4 regions of the Pedobacter sp. UYP1 genome follow, and region 3 is predicted to be linked to each of the others. Evidence: riboswitches for the same ligand, from Rfam matches in the RefSeq annotation. Region 3 holds a riboswitch; each other region holds the start of a gene.
What was found. A riboswitch is a leader RNA that binds a small molecule or an ion and turns the genes downstream of it on or off. The one in region 3 is predicted to bind cobalamin.

Region 1 (3,606 bases), on a different contig from region 3:
ATCGAATGGTTTAGCTACAACTTCATCTGCACATATCTCTTTCACTACTTCCAGCCTCGGGTGAGTCGATAAGACAATTACTGGAATATGGCTGGAATCTTCGGCCGCTTTAATGGTCTTGCATAAAGCAGTCCCTTCTTCAGTCGGGCTGATTACATCCAGCAGAATTGCATCAGGCTGAAAATTTCTGATATGTTCAAATATTTCTTTTTCTGAGGATAGCAAGTCAACATGATAACCTTCATCTGTGAGTACAATATTAATCAGTTCAAGAATATCTCTGTTCTTTTCCAATACTAATATCTTTTTATTCATAAGGCTTTATATCCTGTTCTTTATTTTTTGTTGAAGATGGTTAATCATTCAGTGAACAAAAATAGGTACAAATTTTGACCGGTGTGAAATTACAGCGTCATTTTTCTTCTGCTTGCGAAAAGACGATTATAGCTTATTTATCAGATATGATAGCAATTAAAAGGCTGTTCTGTATGTTTAATTCCCAAAAGTTATATATTTGGCTCTGTATAAAAAATTAAAACATGGAAAAATTTTCAAAACTAAAAGAATTGCTTGCTTCTGTTGAAGTTGATGCTGAGAAGTTTTATTCTGCAGGTAATAGTGCAGCAGGAACAAGAGTACGTAAAGCAATGCAGGATTTAAAAGTTCTTGCTCAGGATATCCGTACTGAAGTAACTGAGAAAAAAAACACAGCTAAATAAATTTAGCACAACCTTACCTGAAGAGGGGGTTTTATTACCCTCTTTTTTTGACCTTTTTCTATGCCATACCTAGCCAACCCTGAACGTTATACTCAAATGCAATACCGCCGTTGCGGTAAAAGTGGTTTAAAATTACCTGCCATCTCTTTAGGATTATGGCACAATTTCGGACACGTTGATCAGCTGGAAAATTCCAGAAATATTGTAAAACTCGCTTTTGATAGTGGAATCACACATTTTGACCTCGCAAATAATTATGGCCCGCCTCCTGGATCGGCAGAAGAGAATTTCGGTACGATTTTAAAGCAGGATTTTTCGGCTTACCGGGATGAAATGATTATTTCTTCTAAAGCTGGTTATACGATGTGGGATGGTCCTTATGGGGACTGGGGGTCTAAAAAATATTTAGTTTCCAGTCTGGACCAGAGTTTAAAACGTATGGGACTTGATTATGTAGATATCTTTTATCACCATCGTCCGGATCCGGAAACGCCTCTGGAAGAAACAATGGCTACCCTTGATTTAATGGTTCGTCAGGGAAAGGCTTTATACGTCGGAATTTCAAATTATGCTGCGCCTGAAGCGGCTGAAGCATTACGTATTTTAAAAGAATTAGGAACCCCCTGCTTAATTCATCAGCCTAAATATTCCATGTTTGAGAGATGGATAGAGGGCGGGTTATTAGACTTGCTGGGTGAACAAGGTGTGGGCTGTATTCCATTTTCACCATTGGCCCAGGGTTTACTCACGAATAAATACCTGCATGGTATTCCTGAAGATTCAAGGGCAGCAAAGCCACATGGGTTCTTACAGGAAAATCAGATTACGGCGGAACGTCTTCATCAGTTACAGGAGTTAAATACTTTAGCGGTTAAACGTGGACAGAGCCTTGCACAGATGGCTTTATCCTGGATTTTAAGAGATGACCGGATCACTTCTGTATTGGTAGGGGCAAGCAGGCCAGAACAGCTTGCAGATTCAATTCAATGCCTTGATCAGCTATCTTTTAGCGAAGAGGAACTGAGTCTGATTGAACATGTTTTATCTAATTCAGATAAAAACTGATTTTACTGACCGATACATTCTAATTTCAATTATATTTGAGTTGATTAAGTTCTTTACTATTTTTTCTTCATCAAACGGAAAAGGTTCTGCTTAACGCAGATTAATAGGGAATCGTGTGCAAATCACGAGCTGTCGCGCAACTGTAAGTAACTTCACAGTTTTTGCCGGAATAATATCCACTGTCCTGCGGGATGGGAAGGATGGCAAAAATGTTACAAGTCAGGAGACCTGCCTGTTCCGAATTGACAATGCTTTCGCGAAATGAAGCTTTTGGTCAGATATGATGCATTTTTTGTTGGCTGCTGAGCGTATAGTTTACGTTTAAGGGGGGCTTTGGTGCATGCATGTGATCTCTTCTTTTATAAAACATTGTGAACATTTAGCTTAAAAGAGCTTTTAACTGATTTTTTTATCATTTAAAAAGCAATGAAAATGCTAACAAACAATCTTGGCTATCCGCGAATAGGTAGCAGCAGAGCGCTCAAAAAAGCCAGTGAACTTTACTGGTCGGGCAAAACATCTATTGAAAGCCTATTACAAGCAGGAAAAGAAATCCGTGCAAATAACTGGAAGCTTCAGCAGGAATCAGGTATAGACCTTATTCCGTCAAATGATTTCTCTTTTTATGATCAGGTACTGGATCTTTCTCTGACTGTTGGCGCAATTCCAAAACGCTACCACGAAGTTATTTTAAACAAAGCTAATACGGAGCTTGATCTCTATTTTGCGATGGCAAGGGGCTATCAGAAAGACGGTATTGATATCACTGCGATGGAAATGACCAAGTGGTTTGATACCAACTACCATTATATTGTACCGGAGTTCTATAAGGATCAGACTTTCAAGCTTTTTTCTCAGAAAATTATCAATGAATATAATGAGGCCAAACGACTTGGGGTAAAAACCAAACCGGTAATTATCGGCCCTGTTTCTTATTTGCTTTTAGGAAAGGAAAAGCAAGAAGGTTTCCACAGGATTGAACTGATCAAAAATCTGCTGCCAGTATACCTGGAAATCTTAAAAGAGTTAGACGCACAGCAGGTAGAGTGGGTACAGTTTGATGAGCCTTTCCTGGTGCTGGATTTAACGCAGCAGGAAAAAGATGCTTATACTTATGTTTATAAGGAAATCAAAAAACAGTTTCCAAACCTGAAAGTTCTTCTAACTACTTATTTTGAAGGATTAAAAGATAACCTGGACTTGGCAGCATCGCTTCCGGTTACGGCATTGCATATTGACCTGGTTAGAGCTCCTGAGCAATTGGAACGTGTTTTGTCAGCCATTCCTGGTCATTTGAAATTATCTTTAGGGGTGGTTGATGGAAGAAATATATGGAAAAATGATTTTCAGCAATCACTTTCGCAGTTAAACCTGGCGATAGAGAGAATAGGTGAGGAACGGGTTTTAGTTTCACCTTCTTGTTCATTGATTCATTCTCCTTGTGATTTAACATTGGAGACCAATGAGAAAACGCTGAAGCCAGAAATCAAACAATGGCTTGCTTTTGCCCGTCAGAAGGTTGATGAAATAGTTAACCTGAAGCAGTTGGCTGGTCAAGCGCCTTCAAATAATGCAATTACGGCTTTACAGGATAACGTTGCTGCGAATCAAAGTCGCAGAACTTCAGCTTTAATTCATAATGATGCGGTGAAAAATCGTATTGCTGGAGTAACTGAAAAAGATGAAAATAGATTAACTCTTTATTCAAACCGTAAAATTGCGCAGCAAAATGCCTTAAATCTGCCGTTATTCCCTACGACTACGATTGGTTCTTTTCCGCAGACTCCTGAAGTCCGCAGCTGGAGAGCTAAATTTAAAAAGG
Region 2 (3,606 bases), on a different contig from region 3:
GAGGTTTGCGCTTCCATTAGAATCCTCTTAATTTAGTAGGCCCTGCAATAATCCAGATCACAACAGGTGATCCTACCAGTGCAGTAATCACATTGATTGGCAAAACCGTCTGACTTCCTGGCAATTGTGCAACCAGATCACAAATAAGCATTAAAACCGTTCCAATCAGACAACAAGCGGGTATTAAAATACGGTGGCTTGAAGTATTGAATAAAGCTCTTGCTAAATGTGGTACAGCTATCCCTATAAAACCGATTGGACCGCAAAAGGCGGTGATCCCTCCCGCTAAAATACTTGTACTGCCGATAATCAGCATCCGCGCACGCTTTACAGTTAAACCCATACTTTTGGCGTAATTGTCGCCCAGTAATAAAGCATCCAGCAATTTAGAAGACAAGAATGAGATGAATAAGCCAGCAAAAACAACAACGGCCAGAATTAACAGCTGCCCGCCAGTTACCCCGCCCAAAGAACCAAATGTCCAAAGCAAATAATCTTTAATCAGCTCAGGTGAGCTAAAATACTGCCAGATACTAATTACTGAAAGTGTGATATTCCCAATCATCACGCCGACAATCAATACAATAACATTATCTTTTAAAGAAGAGGAAATGGATACGATCAGAATCATGATCAATGCTGCTCCTAAAGAGGAAGCCACAATAATTAACCAGCTTCCCGAAATACCCAGTTCTTTAATGGTATATAAACTGGTAATACTCCCGGCTGAAAGCATGACCAGGGCCACCCCTAAACTGGCACCGGCAGTAATCCCTAAAACTGAGGGCCCAGCTAGCGGATTGCGGAAAAGTGTTTGCATTTGTAAACCGCTTACAGATAAGCCACAGCCCACAATAATGGCTGTCAATGCTTTAGGCAACCTGATTTTTTCAATGATATAAACCCAGGTATCATTTCCTGCATCTGGGGTAAATAAGACCTTGATCACGTCTTTTAAAGGGATGTGGACGGAACCAAGGGCTACATCAAGCAGGAATGCCACCACTAATATGGCCAGCAATACTAAAACTTTTATTTTGTTCAATTTCTTAAGGAATTAATTCAATTGCTTGTAATAAACGAGCTGGTAATCTGGTAGTAATTCGGGATGAAAGATCTTGATTAAGTCGCTTAAGATTAGCTGTGGATTAACAGCTCCGGATTCCCAATAATCATTGGAACCAATATCATTTACCTTTTTATTAAAATTAAAAATGTGACTTTCTTTGAATGGTTTAAAATCAGCATAACGGCTGTCTATTGCTTTGATATCATTTTTACTATCTACAGTTCCCACATTCAGCCAGAAATCTGCCTGTAAAGCAACTGGGGCAACAGTTTCAAAATTAAGTGGCAAACTACCTTTTCCATGGACATCCGCCCATTTATAATTTGTACCGGCATCCTTAAGAAACTGAACCATGTAACTGTCACCATCTGGTACATACCAGGTCCCTTTGTAAGGCATACCACAAACCAGTGTTGGTTTGGTCACCGCCTTTTTTCCTATTGCTGCCAGGCGGTTATATTCTTTCTCGACTGCCTCAAATTTAGTATTGACGTAGTCTTCTTTATCCATCAATGCGGCCATTAATTTAACCCACTCTGCACGGCCAAGCGGTGTAGTTTCCAGCCATTCAGAGTTGAGCATTACGGGTACACCCGCGCCGGTCAGCGTTTCGTATTTACTGAATTTAGCATCAGGGCTACCCATCACCATCACCAGGCCCGGTTTCATACTGATCAGCATTTCATCGTTCATGGTTCCGTCTATGCCTACTTCTTTGACTTTACCCGCAGTTATGTTTTTTCTTACGGTTTCAGAACTTACATATTTCAAGCTCCCCAAACCTGTTATCGCATTTGCTGAACCTGCAAAATCAGCTAATGCGATATGCATAGATGACATCGCTATTAAGCTCTGGACAGGGATTTGTATCAGCTGTGCTTTTTTATAGCCTTCAGGAGCCTTCGCCCCTTTCGCTAATAAAACATATTGAACAGTATCTGCATGTGCCCCCATACCGGAATAAATACTGACCAGTTTATAGTCATCATAATAGTCGATATTAAAGCCTTTGGCGTATTTAATTGCTGCACTGCCGGTTTTTGCGGAGGTATGTTTTTGACCAGACTGGTTCTGTTTGCAAGAGGTTATCAGCAACAGAGAAACGATCAGACAGGGGAATATTCCTCTGAATGATGAATAATTTGTTTTTTTCATCATAAAGTTTAGCCTTTCTTCCGAAAGCATTTAATAACTATTCATAAGGCAGGTCTTCTGACTTCCTCAAACTGCAACCTTCCCTTCTTTGCGAAAGTGGTATTAACAGCAGTTCAATAATGAGGTTTACAGCAGCGGAGACTGTTCCGGATTTACGCCGGGATTCCCTTAAAGCATTTTACAGGCACTTGTTCAAGTCTTAATGAGCTTAAAACAGATGCTTCCCTAAAATGCAGCCTTAAGACTGCAAACCTAGATAAAATCGAGGATAAATGCAATGCGCTCTGACAGTGAGTTTTTGGGAACATCAATCAGCTCAAATCCGCAGGCAATATATGCCTTCCTGATAGCTTCATTTAGGAGTACAGCCTCTTCAAAGGTTTGCCAGCGCTCACTGTCATTCACATAAATAGCTTCCCATGGCGGGAGTATAAAAACCTGTTTGTGGTAAGGGTAAAGCCCTAAAGCAGTATAATATTCTTTCGGGACAGCGACCTCAGCTACATCCAGGTAAGCAATAATATCAGGAATAGCACGGTCAAAGAAAACAATGCGATCTGCAGGTGCCTGATTCCAGGAAAGAATCATTTCTCGTAAAACTTTAGCTGAAAAACAGGAAATATCTATCCAGGGCAAACAGAATGATCCTTTTGCGCTCTCCTGAATGATCATCTTTCTGGATATTTCTTCAGAACAAAAATAACCTTGTTGCTGCAATCCGTTAATCAAGGTTGTTTTCCCTGAGCCGGGCCCTCCGCTAATGATATATTTTTGTACTGGACTGATCATGGAGTGGTTAGAGCTGAAAGAAATAAATACTGATGGACAAAACCATGAGCAGGCAAACACCCTGATTGATACTGCTCACTATTTTGAATTCTTCGTGTTTAATTTCCCGGCTGTTGCTACCGATAAGTGGTTTATCAACCAAAATCCCATGGTAAACATTCGGGCCTCCAAATTGAACATCCAGTATTCCGGCGAGTGCCGCTTCAGGATAACCAGCATTCGGGCTTTTATGTTGATGTCCATATTTCATCACGTATTGCCAGCCCCGCATACTAAAAGTTACCAGCAGCATCAATACAGTTGTTATTCTTGCCGGAATAAAGTTGGCAACGTCATCCAGACGTGCTGCGAATTTTCCAAAATATTCATACCTCTCATTCCGATAACCGATCATGGAATCCAGTGTATTGATCATTTTATAAGTAAGCATACCAGGGATACCAGCGATAAAGTAGAAAAATAGTGGTGCAATTACGCCGTCGCTCAGGTTTTCTGACATAGTTTCAAATACGGCTACACGGATCTGTTGTTCGTCCAGATTTGAGGTGTCGCGCCCTACAATACGGGATAAACGTTTCCGCCCGGCTTCGAGC
Region 3 (3,606 bases):
GTGTTGGTTCCAGTATTTCGACTTGTTCAGGAGCCGGCTGGGGGTCCTTCCTGCACGAAAACAGGGATGCTGACACCATAACGGCCAGTGATAAACGATAAAGGAGCTGTTTTTTCATGTTTGATTATTTAAGGTTATATTTTAATAAGAGTAAGCTATGGTGAAACGGTAAGAGCGGCCGGGCATCGGAAAATTGGCAATCACATCGTAATATTGATTCAGGAAGTTGCTTACTTCGGCAGAAAAACGAATGCGGTCATGCTTCAACACTTTGGTATAATGAAAGGCAATATCATGCGTATACCAGGCAGGTACATAGTTATATACATTATTGGATCCCTGATTAAACCGTTGACCAACATAGATATAACTATAATTCATGGCCAGGTTTTTCCAGTCAGCGCCCAAAATAAAAGAACCACTGTTGACAGGTGTGTATACGATCTGATTTCTATAATTCAAGTTCTTATCCGTTACGTTCAGTGCTTGCTGATAAGTATAAGTTAACCCGGTAGTCAAGGAAAGATCCGTGGCGATATTCCATGCGGTCTGTACATTCACATCCAACCCTTTAATTTCTACCCTGCCTAAGTTTTGCATGCTCCAGCGGAAAAGGTTTGCGCTGGGTACAGCAACAATTTTGTCTTTTACCTTATTGTAATAAGCGTCAGTTTGAATCGATATTTGTTGTAATCTCTGTCCTTTAAATGTCTTGATATAGGTCAGTCCCAGATCATATTGTTTGGTATATTCTGGTTTGAGCAATGTATTTCCGATAGCGGTATAATACAAATCGTTAAAAGTAGGCATACGAAAAATGCTCTTGTAAAAACCGCGTATACGGAATTCCTTCAAGTTGTCAAATGGCTGCCATGAAACCATTACTGTAGGCGTAAGTTCATTTTTGTTTCCCGCAGAAAAAAACTGTTTTACTTTATCATTTACATAAGTGCTCAGTAAATTGGCCTGCACATCTATTCTCTCAAAATGGATTTGAGTAGCTAATGCTGTCAAAAAGGTATTTCTGGTGGGATAAGCAAAGTAGTCAAGATTTGCATCCAGCGTGTTATACTGATAATCACCAGATAAAACCACATCCCAGAACGAATTGATTTTATAGCGGTTGGTCAGTGACAAATAAAGCTCCCGCTGTTTGAATCTGTTATCCAGGAATCCATCGTCTTTAACAAAATCCGGATCCAGATACCGCACATAATCTTGTGCATATTTTGCCGAGGCCATCAAGTTATATCTACCCGCCTCTTTTTTATAGCTGGACTGAACAAAAAAGCTCTCATTCCATAAGCGCTGAGTGAAGTCATATCTATTGCTGACAATTGCACCAGGCAATCCCTGATGATCTTTATAGTAATATACTTTGGCTGCCCAAACACTACTGTCTTGCAATTTGCCATTCAATCCTGCCTCTAAACGCATCGTTTCGATGTCGGCATTCTTTCTTACAAATGTGCTGTCATAAACTCCATTGGTATACCTGAACTTATAGCGCCCATTAGCATTTTTATATTCTGTACTCAAAGAAGCCGAAATGGCATTGCTGATTTTATGCTGCCACAACATGCTTGGATTAATCAGCCCAAATGAGCCTCCTTTAACAGAAGCTTTAACATGATCGGTTTGCCCATTTTCAAATTCAAGATGTTTAGCGTTCAGGTATAGAGAACTTCCGGAGGCGAAACCTCTTGCAGATTGGAAAATGGTACTCTTCTGTCCATTATAAAGTTCTATTTCTTCGATATTGTCTAAGGAAAACTTGCCCAGATCGACTTGCCCGTTTTGTGCGTTTCCTAATTGTACACCATCATAAAATACGGCAGTGTGATTAGTTCCCATACTTCTGACGTTTATCGTCTTTAAACCTCCTATCCCTCCGTAATCTTTCAATTGTACACCAGAGAAAAACCGGATCGCATCTGCAACCGATAAACTGTTTAATCTTTCGAGATCTTTACCGGATAAAATTTGTAATGGGGACGCAGAAAGCTGGCGTTTGCCAAGTTTTATAGCACGAATAGAAACTTCTTTCAGCTCATTCGCCTTTTTTACGGAGTCGGTTTGTGCTGAAGAACTAAAGGGCACAAAAACCCCAAGCCATAGTATAGCAGAAAAGCCGAAAAAAGAATTACAGATGCCATCAAAGGCAAATTTTCTTTTAGTCATTTTGTTGTGAGGGTTACCCACAGCAAACAGCAGATTAAGGAAATGATTACGTCAATAAAAAGCACTCACCCCTAGCTTCAATCCCCGAAAGCTATGAAATTATAAGGCTAGAGGCAGGTCTTCTGACTTACTCCCGGATATTCATGCCTTCCCCATATTTATAACATGAGTGGCTGGATACGAATTCCGTTTAGGAGCTTACAGCTGCGGGACAGTTATGGATTTACACCATATTCCCTTTTAATCCAGATCGTTGAGATCAGGAACCAAAAGCGACGCAAAGTTATTAAAATAAGCGACATAGCATGACATGCTATTTAATTTTTTTACTCCTCCCCCATTAATTTTTTCTTGTACCCTTCTAATTTTTCCATTTCCTCAGCGGGCAGTACAGGATATTTGAGTTTCATCCCTTTGAAAGTTTCTTCAAGGATCTGGCTGATGGTCAAACGGGCGAACCATTTTTTATCAGCCGGGATAATATACCAGGGTGCATTTTTAGTCGATGTTTCTGTAATCGCATCTTCGTAAGCTACCATATAATCTTTCCAGAGTGCTCTTTCAGCAATATCTGCAGAAGAGAACTTCCAGTTTTTTGAAAGATCATTTATTCTGTCCAGAAAACGCACTTTTTGTTCTTCCTCTGAAACATAAAGAAAGAACTTAAGAATTATCGTTCCATTCTCAGTCAGTTGTTTCTCGAAATTACGAATGCTTTCATACCGCGCTTTCCAAAAGTTTTTATCTACTTTTTTAACATCCTCATAACCCGGAATTCTTTCATTTAATATATATTCAGGATGAACCTTACAAACGAGTACATTCTCATAATGTGACCGGTTATGAATACCAATCCGCCCTCTTTGTGGCAACGCTAAATAGTGCCTCCATAAAAAGTCATGTGCATATTCATTAGCATTAGGCGTTTTAAAACTAAATACCTGGCAACCCTGTGGATTTAAACCAGACATCACATGCGAGATTGCACTATCCTTTCCTGCGGCATCCATCGCCTGAAAAATGATCAGTACTGAATGTGAATTTTCAGCATATAATGTTTCCTGATGATTGCTTAATTTCTCCTTTACAGAGGCAAGTGTAGCCTTACCAACCTTCTTACCCAGGTCTCCATTATAATGGGTACTGTAGTCTTTTAACTTTATCTTTTGACCTGCGGGCGCTAAAAAGCGGTTGGTTTCTTTACTCATGGATTGTATCATTTAAATCGCATCTGATCAGACGGGATTTCAATTTACCAAAAATCAAGCCATATCAAATACTACCCGTACCTATTTCTTGTTTATAAAATTCTGAATTTGGTTTAAATTGTCTTTCTTTGCCTTCTAAATTGAGCTATATTTCCAGTATATACACTTAAGAATCCAACCCTTTCGTTTAATGGTTTGATTTGGATATAGGCTCAGC
Region 4 (3,606 bases), on a different contig from region 3:
CATAACCCTGTGAACCTACCGGTGCTCTCTTTCCTGCATTCGGGCCATCAAGAATCGGAACACCTCCATCAATATACGAAGCTTCTTCACCAGCTTTAATCGAATAGTTCTCTACTCTGAATTCGGCGCCATAAGCTAAGGAATAAACCTTGTTCTGTCCGAGTGCTTTTACAAAATCCAGATTGGCAGCATATTGGTTAAAATGGTGTGTACCCAGGTAAAAATCTGCAGGGCTTTTAGTACCTAAAGAAGGGTTGTCTGAATTCAACAGGTTAAACTGTACCGAGTTTCCACCCAGAGAAACACTGGCATCCATCATCCCCAATGATTTAAAGTCTTGTTTGTAGCCACCCGCAAAAGAGTAATCTGTGGTTACTATTTTACCCCTGGCTAAAAAGCCGTCTGGATAGATAGAACGCACCGTACCATCATCACTTGGTAATCTGAAACGGTTACTTCCATTTAAAGTATTGTTATAATTTACACCTCCAAATGCATAGATTTTGCCTTCATTTTTTAAAGGCTGTGAATAATTGATCATTGTTCCCAACACCTTTTTCTGCGGGTCTCCCTCAATCATAGTCACTTTTGGATCGGCAGCGTATGCGGCATTTTTTGCATCGCCCACGGGGTCTGAATAAGTCACATTACCGGCTGCATTTTTAATAGTTCCAAAATACTGCTTTCTTAAATCAGCACCAGCCCTGACGGTTTTTTCTGCATATAATCCTTGTACAGCGACATTAAGTACACCATTATTTTTTAAAGCGAAGCCTTTGTCTATTCCAACCTTTGAATTGAAACCATCTCCTCTGGAAGTAATTCCGCTTTGGACATCAACACTGCCCCCGGTATCTTTCTTCAGAATGATATTGATGACACCGGCAATCGCATCTGATCCATAAATAGCCGCTGCACCATCTTTTAATACTTCGATAGATTCAATAGCCGATACTGGAACCGCATTTAAATCGACACCAGTATTGTCAGCAATCAGAAAAGCACTGATATGTCTTCTTTTTCCATTGACTAACACTAGCATCTGATCGGTTCCCATACCACGCATGGTACTAGGCCTGATCGTTTCTGACCCATCACCTCTTACAATACGATTCTGGGTAAATGAAGGAACAAGCATTTGTATCAATTCAGCGGTGTTGGTATAACCAGAAGTTTTAATCTCCTGAGAAGAGATGAGCTGAACAGGGACTGGCGATTTGATGATACTTCTGCTTTTTCCTCTGTTACCAACTGAAATACTAACTTCATTCAAGTTAGATGAGTTATCGGTCATCATCACTGTGATTACAGTGTCTTTACTCAATTTAATCGTTTTAGTTAACTTAATAAGGCCAACACTTGAAATTTCCAGCTGGTATACTCCGGTCTTCAAACCTGTGAGTACAAACGAGCCATCCGAAGCAGATTTGGCCATTTTGTGCACAGGGTTCAGGGTAATTGTAGCACCTTCTATCAAGCGACTGCTTTCTTGAGTATCGATCTTACCTCTTAGGGTTAGCTGTGCTTTTAAAGTGCTTGCTGACAGGGTGAACAGAATAAGTAAACCAAACAATTTTTTAAAGCTGGTGGACATAATTTTCATATAAATATTCTCTTTTTTGACAAAGATGTTCTGCGTATATGAAGTTGATGTTATGACATCTTTACGCTAGTCTACATTGATCAAAGAGATAGTCTTGCAGGTTGTAGCGGCAAGACTAATTCATGCCTTTTGAAAATGCTTCAATTGTGTTTAAATGATGTTTGTGTGCTTTAAAAAAACGTAACAGATAAGTTATATGAAATTAAAGCGAGCAATTTAACGGTGTTAAGCTAATTTTATTTGGTTTTATTTTCTACATTGCAAAACTGTTCTTTGCATATTACATCAAACGGAAATGGTAATACTTCATTGTAGATTAATAGGGAATCGTGTGTAAATCACGAACTGTCGCGCAACTGTAAGTAACAAAAAAAAGGTTTTCATCCAAAAATATCCACTGTTCTACCGATAGAATGGGAAGGATGATGAAAATTGTTACAAGTCAGGAGACCTGCCTGTTCCGAATGGACAATGCTTTCGCGATTCGAAGCTTTTAGTCTGAAAGGTGTTTATTCTTACCTGGAAAAATACGTCCCTGATATTCATGTGTTTGTATTGCCGCGTATTTTTATAATCCGTCTTTTCTTAAAATCTTCCTGTCAGCAGCATTGTATTAAAAATCTAAGAACATTTTTAACCGAAGCTAATTTTTCAAAAAAAACTGACGATGCAAACAAACGACCCTAAAACCCCCGGTCAAAAATTCCGGGAGGCTTTAAAAACAGAAAGTCCCCTTCAAATTGTGGGAGCGATCAATGCTAATCATGCTTTATTAGCACAAAAAGCAGGATTCAATGCAATTTATCTTTCAGGTGGAGGCGTAGCTGCCGGCTCATTAGGAATTCCAGATTTGGGAATTACTACGCTGGAAGATGTACTAATTGACATCGGGCGGATCACCAATGTATGCGATTTGCCGCTGATGGTCGATGTGGATACAGGTTTTGGCCCATCTGCATTTAATGTGGCCCGTACTGTGAAATCACTGATCAAAGCTGGTGCTGCTGCGCTTCATATCGAAGATCAGGTAGGAGCGAAACGTTGTGGCCACCGCCCAGGTAAAGAAGTGGTGAGTAAAGCAGAAATGGTAGATCGTTTGAAAGCTGCTGTAGATGCCAGAACTGATGAACATTTTGTGATTGGCGCCAGAACGGATGCTTTTGCAATAGAGGGGCTGGAAAAAACATTGGAAAGAGCTGTTGCCTATAAAGAAGCAGGAGCAGATTTCATTTTCGCAGAGGCCGTACCAGATCTCTCTTATTATCAAAAATTTGTAGATGCTACAGGAATTCCTGTCCTGGCCAATATTACTGAGTTTGGGATGATCCGGATGTATACTGTTGACGAACTTAAAAATGCAGGTGTAGGTTTGATATTATATCCATTATCTGCTTTTCGCGCAGCCAATAAAGCTGCTGAAAATGTCTATCAGCACATCCGGAAAGATGGTACACAAAAGAATGTGCTGGATACTATGCAAACCAGAGAAGAACTTTATCAAAGTATAGGATACCACAATTACGAGCAAAAATTAGATAATCTTTTTAAAGCACAGAAAAATGATTGATAACCAGGAGACGCCAACGTTCAAACCGAAGAAAAGTGTAGCACTTTCGGGCGTTGTAGCAGGGAATACTGCTTTATGCAGCGTAGGGAAAAATGGGAATGATTTACATTACCGGGGTTATAATATTCTGGACTTAGCAGAAAAAGCCGAATTTGAGGAAGTAGCTTACCTGCTTATTTACGGTTCTTTACCTACTAAACCACAATTGACAAATTACAAGACTAAGTTAAGGTCACTTCGGGGACTGCCTAATTCGGTTAAGAACATTTTACAGCAGATACCTGCGGCTGCGCATCCAATGGATGTAATGCGCTCCACGGTATCAGCAATTGGCAGCATACAGCCTGAAAAGGATGATCATAATATTGCCGGAACCAGAGATATTGCCGATAAGCTGCTGGCTTGTTTCAGTTCTGCACTTTTATATTGGTATCAT

Region 1: linked by a shared signal. The riboswitch ahead of metE (5-methyltetrahydropteroyltriglutamate--homocysteine S-methyltransferase) and the one ahead of ABIB30_RS11930 (TonB-dependent receptor plug domain-containing protein) in region 3 are both predicted to bind cobalamin.
Region 2: linked by a shared signal. The riboswitch ahead of ABIB30_RS08225 (ABC transporter substrate-binding protein) and the one ahead of ABIB30_RS11930 (TonB-dependent receptor plug domain-containing protein) in region 3 are both predicted to bind cobalamin.
Region 4: linked by a shared signal. The riboswitch ahead of prpB (methylisocitrate lyase) and the one ahead of ABIB30_RS11930 (TonB-dependent receptor plug domain-containing protein) in region 3 are both predicted to bind cobalamin.

What each region holds. Positions count from the first base shown of each region.
Region 1 covers NZ_JBEPPL010000003.1:49,331-52,936, reverse strand. Annotated here, with positions in the region: gene ABIB30_RS08035 (response regulator transcription factor) at 1-315, opposite strand, end outside; gene ABIB30_RS08030 (BF3379 family histone-like protein) at 540-719, shown strand; gene mgrA (L-glyceraldehyde 3-phosphate reductase) at 780-1,784, shown strand; cobalamin riboswitch at 1,849-2,034, shown strand; gene metE (5-methyltetrahydropteroyltriglutamate--homocysteine S-methyltransferase) at 2,217-3,606, shown strand, end outside.
Region 2 covers NZ_JBEPPL010000003.1:88,530-92,135, forward strand. Annotated here, with positions in the region: gene ABIB30_RS08215 (ABC transporter ATP-binding protein) at 1-17, opposite strand, end outside; gene ABIB30_RS08220 (iron chelate uptake ABC transporter family permease subunit) at 17-1,045, opposite strand; gene ABIB30_RS08225 (ABC transporter substrate-binding protein) at 1,058-2,227, opposite strand; cobalamin riboswitch at 2,255-2,431, opposite strand; gene ABIB30_RS08230 (AAA family ATPase) at 2,477-3,013, opposite strand; gene cbiB (adenosylcobinamide-phosphate synthase CbiB) at 3,021-3,606, opposite strand, start outside.
Region 3 covers NZ_JBEPPL010000004.1:409,770-413,375, reverse strand. Annotated here, with positions in the region: gene ABIB30_RS11935 (YncE family protein) at 1-118, opposite strand, end outside; gene ABIB30_RS11930 (TonB-dependent receptor plug domain-containing protein) at 142-2,181, opposite strand; cobalamin riboswitch at 2,277-2,467, opposite strand; gene ABIB30_RS11925 (polyphosphate kinase 2 family protein) at 2,508-3,389, opposite strand.
Region 4 covers NZ_JBEPPL010000001.1:715,673-719,278, reverse strand. Annotated here, with positions in the region: gene ABIB30_RS03175 (TonB-dependent receptor) at 1-1,603, opposite strand, end outside; cobalamin riboswitch at 1,883-2,076, shown strand; gene prpB (methylisocitrate lyase) at 2,271-3,170, shown strand; gene prpC (bifunctional 2-methylcitrate synthase/citrate synthase) at 3,163-3,606, shown strand, end outside.